2 regions of the Mycobacterium sp. IDR2000157661 genome follow, and region 1 is predicted to be linked to the other one. Evidence: riboswitches for the same ligand, from Rfam matches in the RefSeq annotation. Region 1 holds a riboswitch; the other holds the start of a gene.
The links. Region 1 has a riboswitch for S-adenosylmethionine ahead of K3G64_RS05080 (hypothetical protein). Riboswitches for the same ligand answer to the same signal wherever they lie in the genome.
Positions count from the first base shown of each region.

Region 2: another riboswitch for S-adenosylmethionine. It lies ahead of K3G64_RS03190 (bifunctional o-acetylhomoserine/o-acetylserine sulfhydrylase); the one in region 1 lies ahead of K3G64_RS05080 (hypothetical protein).

Region 1 covers NZ_CP081006.1:873,157-879,404, reverse strand. Annotated here, with positions in the region: gene K3G64_RS05110 (ATP-dependent DNA helicase) at 1-21, shown strand, start outside; partial or broken gene K3G64_RS05105 (DNA cytosine methyltransferase) at 55-312, opposite strand; gene K3G64_RS05100 (TolC family protein) at 729-1,295, opposite strand; gene K3G64_RS05095 (vWA domain-containing protein) at 1,388-2,029, opposite strand; gene K3G64_RS05090 (hypothetical protein) at 2,045-2,419, opposite strand; gene K3G64_RS05085 (hypothetical protein) at 2,661-3,551, shown strand; gene K3G64_RS05080 (hypothetical protein) at 3,719-4,291, opposite strand; SAM riboswitch class IV at 4,357-4,468, opposite strand; gene K3G64_RS05075 (hypothetical protein) at 4,554-4,853, shown strand; gene K3G64_RS05070 (hypothetical protein) at 4,854-5,063, shown strand; gene K3G64_RS05065 (ATP-binding protein) at 5,206-6,248, shown strand, end outside.
Region 2 covers NZ_CP081006.1:476,607-482,854, reverse strand. Annotated here, with positions in the region: gene K3G64_RS03200 (class I SAM-dependent methyltransferase) at 1-510, opposite strand, end outside; gene metX (homoserine O-acetyltransferase MetX) at 507-1,643, opposite strand; gene K3G64_RS03190 (bifunctional o-acetylhomoserine/o-acetylserine sulfhydrylase) at 1,643-2,989, opposite strand; SAM riboswitch class IV at 3,032-3,154, opposite strand; gene K3G64_RS03185 (NADP-dependent isocitrate dehydrogenase) at 3,347-5,602, shown strand; gene K3G64_RS03180 (alpha/beta fold hydrolase) at 5,599-6,248, opposite strand, start outside.

The DNA of each region.
Region 1 (6,248 bases):
TCCCCCAAAATCACAAGGTGAGGATCACGAGTCCTGCAGTGACGGAGCCGAATCCTAAAGATGGTCGGCGATGTGTCGAGCGATAGCCTTGGCCAGTCCGGTAGGCACAGCGTTGCCAATCTGCCTGGCGATCTCAATCTTGGGACCACACCAGAGGTAGTCTTCGGGGAAGTCCTGCAGCAGCGACGCCTCTAGGTGCGTGATCGGTCTGTTTACGCGATGTTTCCCGGCGGCGTCCCATTGCGGATGTAGGTACGCTCCCTTTTCGGGTTTGAAGAATTCCGTCCTGATCGTATGAGATGGCTTAGACCATTGGCCTTCGAACGGTCGCCGCCTCGTCCGCGCTCGCCGGACGGATAGTTGTGGAGGCGTTCCAGCGTTCGGGAGTCGCAGCGACTGGCGATGATTCGGCGTAGTTCGCGGTCCGCCAGGAGGTCAACGCCGGCGAGCTCGACGAGAAGTCGAAACACTTCTTCATCCGTGAGGCGAAGGGTGCTTCGCGGGGCTTTCTCGTATTCGGCGGCAGCGACTATCCACTCGATCGAGCGTCCGCGGCTGTCGCTCGAGAAGCGCGAGAGCGCATTGCGCGCCTCCCTTGGCGTCAGGGTTCGTTCGAGAAATCGGACCATGCGCTGGTGGTCACGCGGGCTGACGAAACCCGGGTAGGGATTATCGGTTTGCACTTGACCTCTAAAGACTCGAGCGTTCGATACCCGCCAGGAGTCGCATCACCGCGACGCTGATGGCCTTGATCCCTTCCGGGGCCCGCTGGAAGAGAAGACATCGTTCGCTGACCGCCACTTCTCGGTCTTTACGGTGCCCGGCTTAGACTTCGTGGCCTTGGACGGCGGCGTGGTAGACCCGGCCTGGGCCCTCTGAGGTGTCGCCGACTTGCTTGATCTCGCCGTCTGAAGGCGGTGCAACGTCAACCGCTGATTGTTGATCTTCTTCTTGTGCGTCTCGATCGTGTCCTTCGAAAGCTCCAATTGATAGGTGAGTTGATCAAGCTGTCGCTTCAAGTGCGCAACTTCGCTTTGCAGCTTGGCGTTGCTGTCCTCGAGTTGGGCGCGGTGTACTTCGACGCGGCGCGCGGCCTTCTTCCACCACTTCGCCTCGAACTGGGGAAGCACCTCCTGACAACGCCGGCACACCTTGCTCGGCCGAGCAGGCCCTTCCCACTGGGGATCGTCGTAGTCATGCCCGCATAACGCTGTCGCCCGCCGGTTCCTCAAGTAGTCCCAATGGTGCGCCGCACTTGATGCTCTATCGCGCACAAAATAGAACGGGGGCTCCATTCCGCGACTATAAAAGTTTGCCCGTGCGCGAAGTGGCGCTTTAGCGCGAATACCGAAGGGAGTCTGAGAAGATTCCCCCGACGCGCTGACCGCTAACCGTCCGCGAGGTCGGCCCGTTGCTCGCCGGAGTAACCGTCCATGACGGCGGCAGGGTCCTGCATTCTGGCCGCGCGGTGCCGGCTGATGTTGGCCGAGGTTGCGGCCATGACATCGCGGGCTTTACCCCTGCCGTAGGTGACCGACTTGTCGCGCTGCACGCCCAGGCGTGCCCCGACTTCGATGGCGTCCTGGTCGGCGCCCATGTAGAGAAACTCCCAGCCGTGCTTGGTCTGCTGCTCGACCAGGCTCTTGATCGCCGGGTGCGTCCACTCGCGGCTCGAGTTCTCCTGGCCGTCGGTCATGATCGCCACAATCACCGTGCCCGGGCGCTCGGACTCCGGCGTCGCGTCGAGCTGTGCGGCCGTATCGGTGATGAGCTTGCCCATCGCGTCCAGCAGTGCCGTGGCGCCCCGCGGCTGCAGGTTCAGCGCCGGAACCTCGCCGACGGGGACCCGGTGGTAGACGAGCTCGTACTCGGTGTCGAACTGGGCCAGTGTCGCGGCGCAGTCACCGGGCGCCTTGCGTTGTTCATCGACGAACGCGGCGAATCCGCCTTCGACGTCGGACTTGATGGACTGCATCGACCCCGAACGGTCGAGCAGGAACACGAGCAGGGTGCGATCGGGGTTCGACATGGGAGGTCCTCTCACTCAGGTGGTCGGTCGGCGGCGTTTGAACTGCATGGGTTTCGCGTCGGGCGTCGGTGCAGGCGGTGGTGCGTTCCCGGTCTCCTTGTCGTAGCGGGCGCGTATGACGCCTCTGGCGTTGACCCGACCATCGGCGGCGTAGCCGCCCAGCTTCGTGGTGGTGGCCAGCCGCGGGCCGATCGCGTTCTCGGTCAGCCCGACCTTGTCCGCTGCCGCGCGAAGGGACAGCTCGGCGTCGACGACGGCGTCAGCCAGCGTCTCGTCGATGAGCCGGCCGAGGTCGTCGAGCACGGCCCGAAGATGCGTGAGCGCGGTTGCCGGATCGGCTTTTTCGGCGCGGGCGAGCTCGGATCGGATCCGTGCGTATCGGTTGGGCACACGTCACGGTACCGCATAAACTGCGGATACGCAATAACTGCGGCTTCGCATTATCTGCGTCCGGGCGGTCGCGGTGCCTCGCCCGCGTTGGAACTGGTCACGTGCTCCCCCCGATCAGTTGAACCCCGGTGACCGCATTATGCGGGTGACCACCGACAGCTATGCCGCGGCCGGCTGATCATCGCGGCGGCGGCCAACTGTCACCAACGCCCGCTACCGTGGTCCGCGGGAGGGAACGAGTATGGCCGAGGGGACGGCGGAGAGCGCGCACGGTGCAATCAGGCCGAAGGACGTCTTCGCGCGATCCAACATGCCGTCCCACTGGGAGCGGTTGACCAACGTCGCGCCCAAGACAGCCGCGGATCGGAAGTATGTCGCGTTCGTGGCCGCTCGGTACCGGGGTGACCTACGGCTGCCGCGGCCCGACGAGGTCGATCCGCCTGATGAAATCCACACGCGGCAAAGAACACAAGTAAGCGGGTGGTGCGCGGCCGCGGCGGCAGCCGTATTCGCGGTCATCGGCGCCGCCTCGGAAGTGTCCGCCTTCACGGTGACAGGCGTCGCGCTCTTCCTGATCGTTGTCGGCGGCGTCGCGGTCGTGTATCTCTCGACGCAAGACGCGGTCAACGACTTCCACGCCTACAGGGCCCTCTGCGAGCGAGCTGAGTCACGACTGCACGTCGATCCGATGGACTCTGAGGACACGTCGACCGCCAACACGATGATCACCTGCGACGAGGGCACGCTCGCCTACTGCGCGGCCAAGATCGCGTCCGAGATCGAACAGATCCCGCTCTGGGCCTCCTCGCGGCTCTACATCGTGCCGATCGATCTGCGCGACGAACTCGCCGAGATCGGTGCCAGCGCACGGCAGATCGCCGAGGACCGCCAGGCCTTGGCGGCGCTGGAAAGCAGTCGCCTTCGCGACGACGCCGATATCCGGTCAACCGTCGCCGAGGACCGGCAGCAGATGACCGAAGCCCTCGGTGATCTGGCGGCCCGCGTGCACGCTCTCGCCGACTACCGGGACGAGGCGCAGCGGTTGAGCGTGGCGGCCCGGCGCGACACCACCGCGCTCAACCGTGCCGTCCGACGCGCCGCCGATCAGGAGGCCGCCAAACGGCTGCGATGAACCGACACGGCGATGGAGGGGAACTTGTCGCCGTCGGAAACGTTCGATGCGGTCATTCATCGCCCAGCCCGCGAAGACCTTCCGCGACGCCCAGCCCTGGCGGAAAGCGATGCCCGCGGGGCACTGTGACCGTTGCTCGGCAAGATGAAGGGGTATGGGTGCCGGGTTCAGATCGGCGGTAGCGGCCAGGACCCGCCGAAGAGCCGAGTGAAAGCGTCTTCGGATGCGTCTCGTCCCGGCGGCCACTGTTCCTGCCATCTTCGCAGCGGAATATCGGCGAGTGGGTCGAAGCGACTCGCCAACCGGGCGTACTCGCGACTGTGCCAACCCCTCAGGCCATCACGGCTCCGGACAAACTCGACGAGTCTGTCGATCTGCTCCCGTTGCGCCTCCTCGGTGCTGCTGAGCGCGACGCCGACGCCGTTCATCAGGCTATGCCTGCCCAGGGCGAAGGGTCGGAACCCCCAACGCGATCCGATCCGGTCGTTGATGGTGCGGCAGTCCTCACAGGCCAGCCACGCCCAGCGCGACGTGCCGCCCGCGGTGGCCCTGAAACAGATGACGCACAGATCGAATTCACGAGAAACGTCGCACCCGGCCCACTTCTGCGGTGCATCCTCGTCGACGCAGGACTGCCAGCGGCCGTACGAGGTGGACCCCGACCGCTGCAACGGTCCGATCGGACCGCGAATCTGCCCACAGGGGATATGAACCGACAGCTGCGTAACGCGTTCTCGCACCGCGTCATCCGCGGCACTATTAGACCTGTTCATCACTCACCGTCCCGGCGACGCTGCACCCGAACGTCCACCGCTTGCACCCCGATGGTGCCGGCTCTTCCCCTGGGGCACCGTGCGATGGTGGCGCGGTTGCCGGGACGACGGGCCAGGTACCCGAACAGTCGTCCGCTCGAGAGCTGTGTGCAGGCTACTTCTGCGGGCTGACATCGGCTCAAATCTCTCTGCGGCCTGGCTGTCGGTGCGGCGAGCTAACCTGCCAGCCATGACGAACGAGAGTCCCGCCTGCGGCCGATGCGGATCGACCGCGCTGCACCACAAGGTCCACGGAATGCCCACCCCAGAGTTGTTCGAGGAAGCAGACCGCCGGCCGGACCTCGCACTGGGCGGGTGCTGCGTGATGCCGGGCGACTGGACCACCGAGTGCGTGACGTGCGGTCAGCGCAAAACCATTGGCCGAAATGACGATTCCACGTGGACGACGACGACCCGCCCGGACACCGCCAGCCTCGTCACCGCGTCACTGAAAGAGGCTGTGTCTGAACTCGCCGGGCCGACCAAATGAGTGCAGGCGGCCACAACGGCCCACGACGAGAACGGGTTCGAGGCCGCCGCCGTCACAGCCTTGGTGATGACGACGGGCGCCCCGCAGTTCGTCGAGCGCACCATCCACCGCGTCGAGGTCACCTTCGACCGACCGCATGCCGTCGTCGTGGTCGCCCGCGGCGGTCCCTGGGAGGGGATGCCGCTGTTTCACTGCTGGGTCACGCCGTAGGGAACTGCCGGTAAAGCTCTCCTACACCTTGAAATGCGTGCGCCGCGCAAAATGGTTTCGACACCACGCTGGTCGTCCGACCGCCGTATAGGTCCGTATACTTCGGGGTGAGTTATACAGACCTATGCGTAAGGTGGGATCGATGGAGCCGAGCCCGTACGCACCCGGCTCATTGCCGGAGTACCTGGCCGGCCGCGGCCGCGAGCGCGATCTGATCCGTGACAAGGTGTCACGGCTGAGCATGCTTGGGCGTTCCGGCGGACCGCTGCTGGCCTTCCACGCTCCGCGGGGCCTGGGGAAGACTTCGTTGTTGCGCATGGCTCAGCGCGACGCGATCTCTGAGGGGTTCCTCACCGCGTGGATCACTGGACGTGATGACCGTCCGATGTCGCCCGATCTGGCGCAGGAGTTGAGCGTGGCGGTCAAGGAGCATTCCTTCGGGGAGCGGGCGAACGCGCTGCTGCACCGACTGGCCCAGGTCCAGGTCGAGTTTGGGATCCCAGGTGTCAAGGTCGGCGCGACCCTTTCCGCCGACGACAAGCTGTCGCCGGGTTCGGCGGTGCTCGAAAAGTTGCTCGAGGATGCGGGCCGGTTCGGCCGCAACCACGACGCGAAGGGGCTGGTCGTGTTCGTCGACGAGTTCCAGGAAGCACAGTTGGGAGACCGCAAGAGTCTTCTGATCGGGCTGCAGCACTTTGATGGTGCCCCGGACGCGACTCCGGTCGCGGTCATCGCTGCCGGGTTGCCCTCGTTGCCGCCGGCGGTGACCGAGGCAGCCACGTTCGGCGAGCGGTCACGGTTCGTCGAACTCGGTCTGCTGAGCGAGGTTGCCGTTGCCGAGGCGATCCGGTTGCCCGCACAGCATCACGAGGTCACATGGACTGACGAGGCCATCATCGCGGCAATCGAGCTCGCTGCTGGCTACCCGCACAAGGTGCAGCTGATCGGCGATGCCACGTGGGAGGTCGCACGACCCAACTCAGGGAGCACGATCAAGATCGGCCACGTACGGCGGGCCGAGGAGGAGATTGAGGACCGCATGAGGGGGTTGTTCCGCACCCGTCTGGCCCGCGTCACGTCCGAGCAGCAGCGGTTCCTGGCAGCTATGGCAGCAGTCGGGGATGGGCCGGTGGAGCGCGCGGCGATCGCCGCCGAACTCGGTGTGGCGACCACAGCTGTGAGTAG
Region 2 (6,248 bases), 400 kb from region 1:
GACTCCGGTGAACGGCTCGGGCAGCATGGTCGACTCGTTGACTTGGGCATTCTCGTGGCCGATGATGCGGCCGAGCTCTTTGACCCAGCCCAGCCGTTCGTCGCGGGAATTCCACACCAGGCCGAGTCGGCCGCCGGGCCGCAGCACCCGCGCCACCTCCTTGACCGCGCGCTCGGTGTCGAACCAGTGCCACGCCTGGGCCACCAGCACGGTGTCGACGCTGTCGTCGGGCAGCGGGATCTCCTCGGCGGTGCCCAGCAGCGCCGGGGTGTCGGGCAGCGACGTGGTCAGCAACTCGAGCATCTCCGGTATCGGGTCGACGGCGTAGACATCGAGCCCGCGTTCCACCAGCCGGGTGGTCAACTTGCCGGTGCCGGCACCGAGATCGAGCACCTTCTGCGCGTAGGACGGCAGCAACCAGTCGATCGCCTCCGGCGGGTACGACGGCCTGCCGCGCTCGTAGGCCGCGGCTTCGGCACCGAACGACAGCGAGCGTTGCTGGGTCGTCATCGGCGAGACGCCAGCTCCAGGGTCTGGCGGATCAGCTTGTACACCGCCTCCGTCTCGACCAGGAACCCGTCATGTCCGTAGATCGACTCGACGACGTCGAGCCCGCGGCAGTTGGGCAGCAGCTCGGCCAACTCCTGCTGCAGCCGCAGCGGGTACAGCCGATCCGAGGTGATGCCGCCGACGACCACCGGCACCGGGCAGCCGCGCAGGGCGGCCTCGACACCTCCGCGGCCGCGCCCCACGTCGTGGCTCGACAACGAGTCGGTCAGCGTGACGTAGGTGCCCGCGTCGAACCGGGCGACCAGCTTGCGGCCCTGGTGCTCGAGGTAACTCTGCACGGCGTAGCGACCGCCGGTCCCCGGATCCTCGGCGCCCTGCGGATCGTTTGCGAACCGGGTGTCGAGCTCCATCTCGCCGCGATACGTCAGGTGCGCGAACCGCCGGGCGATCTCCATGCCGGTGTCGGGAGACAGCCCGGTGCCGTAGTAGTCGCCGTTCTGCCAGTTCGGATCCGACTTGATCGCGGCGACCTGCGAGCACTGGGTGCCGATCTGGTCGGCGGTGGCACGGGCCCCGACGGCCAGCACCAGCGCGGAACGCACCTTGTCGGGGTGGCCGACGATCCACTCCAGCGCGCGGGCGCCGCCCATCGAGCCGCCCACCACCGCTGCGACCTCGGTGATACCCAGCGCGGCGAGCGCGGCGATATCGGCCTGGACCTGGTCGCGGATTGACACCGCCGGAAACCTCGACCCCCACGCCTTGCCGTCCGGGTGTAGCGAACCGGGACCGGTCGAGCCGCGGCAGCCGCCGAGCACGTTGGTCGCCACCGCGCACCAGCGGTCGGTGTCGATCGCGGCGCCGGGCCCGGCAACACCGTCCCACCAGCCGCCGGTCGGGTGGTCGGGCACCGCAGGCCCGGTGATGTAGGAATCACCGGTCAGCGCGTGCAGCACCACCACCACGTTGTCGCGGGTCGGCGACAGTTCACCCCAGCGCTGCACCGCGATCGACACGTCGTCGAGCACCGTGCCGTTCTCCAGTGTCAGGGGGCCGATGTCGACGACACCGATCTCGCCCTCGTCGGGCAGGCTCACCAATGGCACGTCGGCTTCCACGTCGAAGATTGTCATCAGAACGCCGCTGTGGTGTTCGGATCCGCGGCGTCCGCCGCGCTGAACGGTTTCGCCGCGGCGAAACCCTGCTCGAGGTCGGCGAGGATGTCGTCGATGCCCTCGATGCCGACCGCCAGCCGCACCAGGCCGGGCGTGACACCGGTGGCCAGCTGCTCCTCGGGCGAGAGCTGCGCATGCGTGGTCGACGCCGGATGGATCACCAGCGAGCGCACGTCACCGATGTTGGCGACGTGGCTGTGCAACGTCAGCGCGTTGACGAACGCCTTGCCCGCGTCGACGCCGCCGGCCAGCTCGAAAGCCAGCACCGCACCGGTGCCCCTGGGCGCCAGCTTCTTGCCGAGCTCATGCCACGGTGAGCTGGGCAGCCCCGCGTAATTCACCGAGATGACGTCGTCGTGGCTGTCCAGGTACTCGGCGACGCGCTGCGCATTCTCCACGTGACGTTCGACGCGCAGGCTCAGCGTCTCCAAACCCTGCGCGATCAGGAAGGCGTTGAACGGCGACGCCGCCGAACCCAGGTCGCGCAGCAGCTGAACACGCGCCTTGAGCGCATACGCGGGCGGGCCGAGTTCTGCGAACACCACCCCGTGGTAGCTCGGGTCGGGGGTGGTGAATCCGGGGAACTTGCCGTTCGTCCAGTCGAAGTTGCCGCCGTCGACGATGACACCGGCGATCGCCGCGCCGTGGCCGCCCAGATACTTGGTGGCCGAGTGCACGACGATGTCAGCGCCGTGGCTCAGCGGCTGGATCAGGTACGGGGTGGCGATCGTGTTGTCGACGATCAGCGGCACGCCGTTGTCGTGGGCCACCGCGGCGACCGAAGGAATGTCGAGCACATCGATCTGGGGGTTGGAGATGGTCTCGGCGAAGAACGCCTTGGTGTTGGGCCGCACCGCGGCACGCCAGGAGTCCATGTCGTCGGGATTCTCGACGAAGCTGACCTCGATGCCGATCTTGGGCAGCGTGTAGTGGAACAGGTTGTAGGTGCCGCCGTAGAGCCGCGGGCTGGAGACGATGTGATCGCCGGCGTTGGCGAGGTTGAGGATCGCGAAGTGCTCGGCGGCCTGCCCGGAGGCCAGGAACAGCGCGGCCACGCCCCCCTCCAGCGCCGCGATGCGCTGCTCGACGACGTCGGTCGTCGGGTTCATGATCCGGGTGTAGATGTTGCCGGTCTCGGCGAGCCCGAACAGCGCCGCGGCGTGGTCGGTGCTGTTGAAGGTGTATGACGTGGTCTGGTAGATCGGCAGCGCCCGCGCGTTGGTGGCGGCGTCGGGCGTCTGGCCGGCGTGGACCTGCTTGGTCTCGAACGCCCAGCGAGTGGTCGAATCTTCCGGCGTGCTCATGCGAAACGAACCTCCATCTGTGTCTGGGGGCCCGTCTCAACGGACCCGCGCTTGCCGGTAACCGCCTGTCAGCGGGTACTCAACCTGGTCATCACCCGGGGCACCCCACCGCGGTTGGAGGGTTGCCGGCCAGCAAGCCGGGGCTTGTCGCTGGCGCTCATGACCGGAAAGAAGAGTAACCCACGTCGGCGGGAACGTGCCAGCACGGGGCGTTCACTCGTTGCCGTCGCGAGAGCGACACCGTGGTCAACCGCCACCCCCGGGGCGGGCGTAGCGTCGTGTTCGTAGCGATACTGATAGCTGCGCCACACGCGGAGCTTTGCGAACCTGACCCAGACCGAGCCGGGAGAACGCCATATGAGTGACGAGCAGCCGACCATCATCTATACGCTCACCGACGAGGCGCCGCTGCTTGCGACCTACGCCTTCCTTCCGATCATCCGCACCTTCACCGAACCGGCCGGCATCGACGTCGAGACCAGCGACATCTCGGTGGCGGCGCGCATTCTGGCCGAGTTCTCCGACCGCCTCGACGACAACCGGCGGGTGCCGGACAACCTGGGCAGGCTGGGCGAGCTCACGCACGCTCCGGACACCAACATCATCAAGTTGCCAAACATCAGCGCTTCGGTGCCGCAGCTGCTGGCCGCCATCAAGGAGCTCCAGGCCAAGGGCTACGACCTGCCCGATTACCCGGGCGACCCGAAGTCCGACGAGGAGCGCGAGATCAAGGAGCGCTACGCCAAAGCCCTCGGCAGTGCGGTCAACCCGGTGCTGCGGCAGGGCAACTCCGACCGCCGCGCACCGAAAGCGGTCAAGGAGTACGCCCGCAAGCATCCGCACAGCATGGGTCAGTGGTCGCAGGCGTCGCGCACACACGTGGCGACCATGCGCGGCGGCGACTTCTACGCCGGCGAGAAGTCGATGACGCTCGATCGCGATCGCAAGGTCAAGATGGTGCTGACCACCAAGGGCGGCGAGGAGATGGTGCTCAAGCCGGAGGTGGCGCTCGACGAGGGCGACATCATCGACAGCATGTTCATGAGCAAAAAGGCGCTGTGCGAGTTCTACGAACGCGAGATGCAGGACGCCTACGAGACGGGCGTGATGTTCTCGCTGCACGTGAAGGCGACGATGATGAAGGTCAGCCACCCGATCGTGTTCGGCCACGCGGTCAAGGTGTTCTACAAGGAGGCGTTCGCCAAGCACGAGAAGCTCTTCGACGAACTCGGCGTCAACGTCAACAACGGCATGTCCGATCTGTACGACAAGATCGAGTCGCTGCCCGCCTCGCAGCGCGAGGAGATCATCAACGACATCCACGCCTGCCACGAGCACCGGCCCGAACTCGCGATGGTGGATTCGGCGCGCGGCATCACTAACTTCCATTCGCCCAGCGACGTGATCGTCGACGCCTCGATGCCGGCGATGATCCGGTTGGGCGGCAAGATGTACGGCGCCGACGGGCGCACCAAGGACACCAAGGCCGTCAATCCGGAGTCGACGTTCTCCCGGATCTACCAGGAGATGATCAACTTCTGTAAGACGCACGGCCAGTTCGACCCGACGACGATGGGCACCGTCCCGAACGTCGGCCTGATGGCGCAAAAGGCCGAGGAATACGGCAGCCACGACAAGACCTTCGAGATTCCCGAGGACGGCGTCGCCGACATCGTCGACATCGACAGCGGCGAGGTGTTGATGTCGCAGAACGTCGAGACCGGCGACATCTGGCGCATGCCGGTGGTCAAGGACGCGCCGATCCGCGACTGGGTCAAGCTGGCCGTCACCCGGGCGCGGGCCTCGGGCATGACGGCGCTGTTCTGGCTCGACACCGAACGCCCGCACGAGGTCGAGCTACGCAAGAAGGTCAAGGAGTACCTCAAGGACCACGACACCGAGGGCCTGCACATCCAGATCATGCCGCAGGTCTGGGCGATGCGGTACACGCTCGAGCGGCTCGTCCGTGGCCAGGACACCATCGCCGTGACCGGAAACATCCTGCGCGACTACCTGACCGACCTGTTCCCGATCCTGGAGCTGGGCACCAGCGCCAAGATGCTGTCGATCGTGCCGTTGATGGCCGGCGGCGGCATGTACGAGACCGGCGCGGGCGGTTCGGCTCCCAAGCACGTGCACCAGCTGGTCGAGGAGAACCACCTGAGGTGGGATTCGCTCGGCGAATACCTCGCGCTCGGCGAGTGTTTCGAGGATCTCGGCCGCAAGACCGGCAACAAGCGCGCGACCCTGCTGGGCAAGACGCTCGATTCCGCGATCGGAAAACTGTTGGACAACAACAAGAGCCCGTCCCGCAAGGCCGGTGAGCTGGACAACCGGGGAAGCCAGTACTACCTGGCCATGTACTGGGCCCAGGAGCTCGCCGAGCAGACCGATGACAAGGAACTCGCCGACCACTTCGCCGATCTGGCCAAGAACCTGGCCGAGAACGAGGACGCGATCGTATCCGAACTCGCTGAGGTGCAGGGAAGTTCGGTCGATATCGGGGGCTATTACTATCCCGACGCCGAGAAGACCACCGCCGTGATGCGGCCCAGCAAGACGCTCAACTCGGTGCTGGAAGGCGCGACGGCTGCGCCGGTGACCGAGCTCTAGCCGCCCAGCGCGGTCTGCGGCGGTGAGGTCGCGTACCGGTCGACGAACTCCACGATCACATCGGCGATCCGGCGCGGCGCCTCGAACATCGGGATGTGCCCGACGTCGTCGAGGTGCGTGATCTCGGTGGTCTGCGGTAGGTGGTCGGTGAAATGGCGGGTGAACCGCGGATGCGGAAGCACGCGGTCCTTCTCGCAGATCACCAGATGCGTCGGGCACTTGCCTTCGGCGAGTTCGAGCAGGCCGGGCAGCAGCAGCGCCTTGAGCAGCAGCTGGTAGTACGCCGGGCAGTGCGTGACGTCGTCGATGATGACGAGCAGATCCTCGTCGCTCAACCGGTCCGAGCCGGCGCTGATCGGCACGTACGCCAGCTGGCGGATGAACGGCAGCCGCAACGCGCGCGGACCCAGCACCTTGGCGCCCAGCCACACCGGAAAGCCGGCCACGAACTTGCCGACGATCTCGAACTTGACGGGGCTGTAGTGGTGCCAGCCGCCGGCCGGGGCGATGCCGGTCAGCGTGCGGGCCCGGCCGCGCCGCTCCAACTCGAAGGCGACCCAGCCGCCCAGCGAGTTGCCGACGATGTGGGCGGTGTCCCAGCCCAGCGCGTCCATGCGGCGTTCCATGTCGTCGGCCAGTTCGTTGG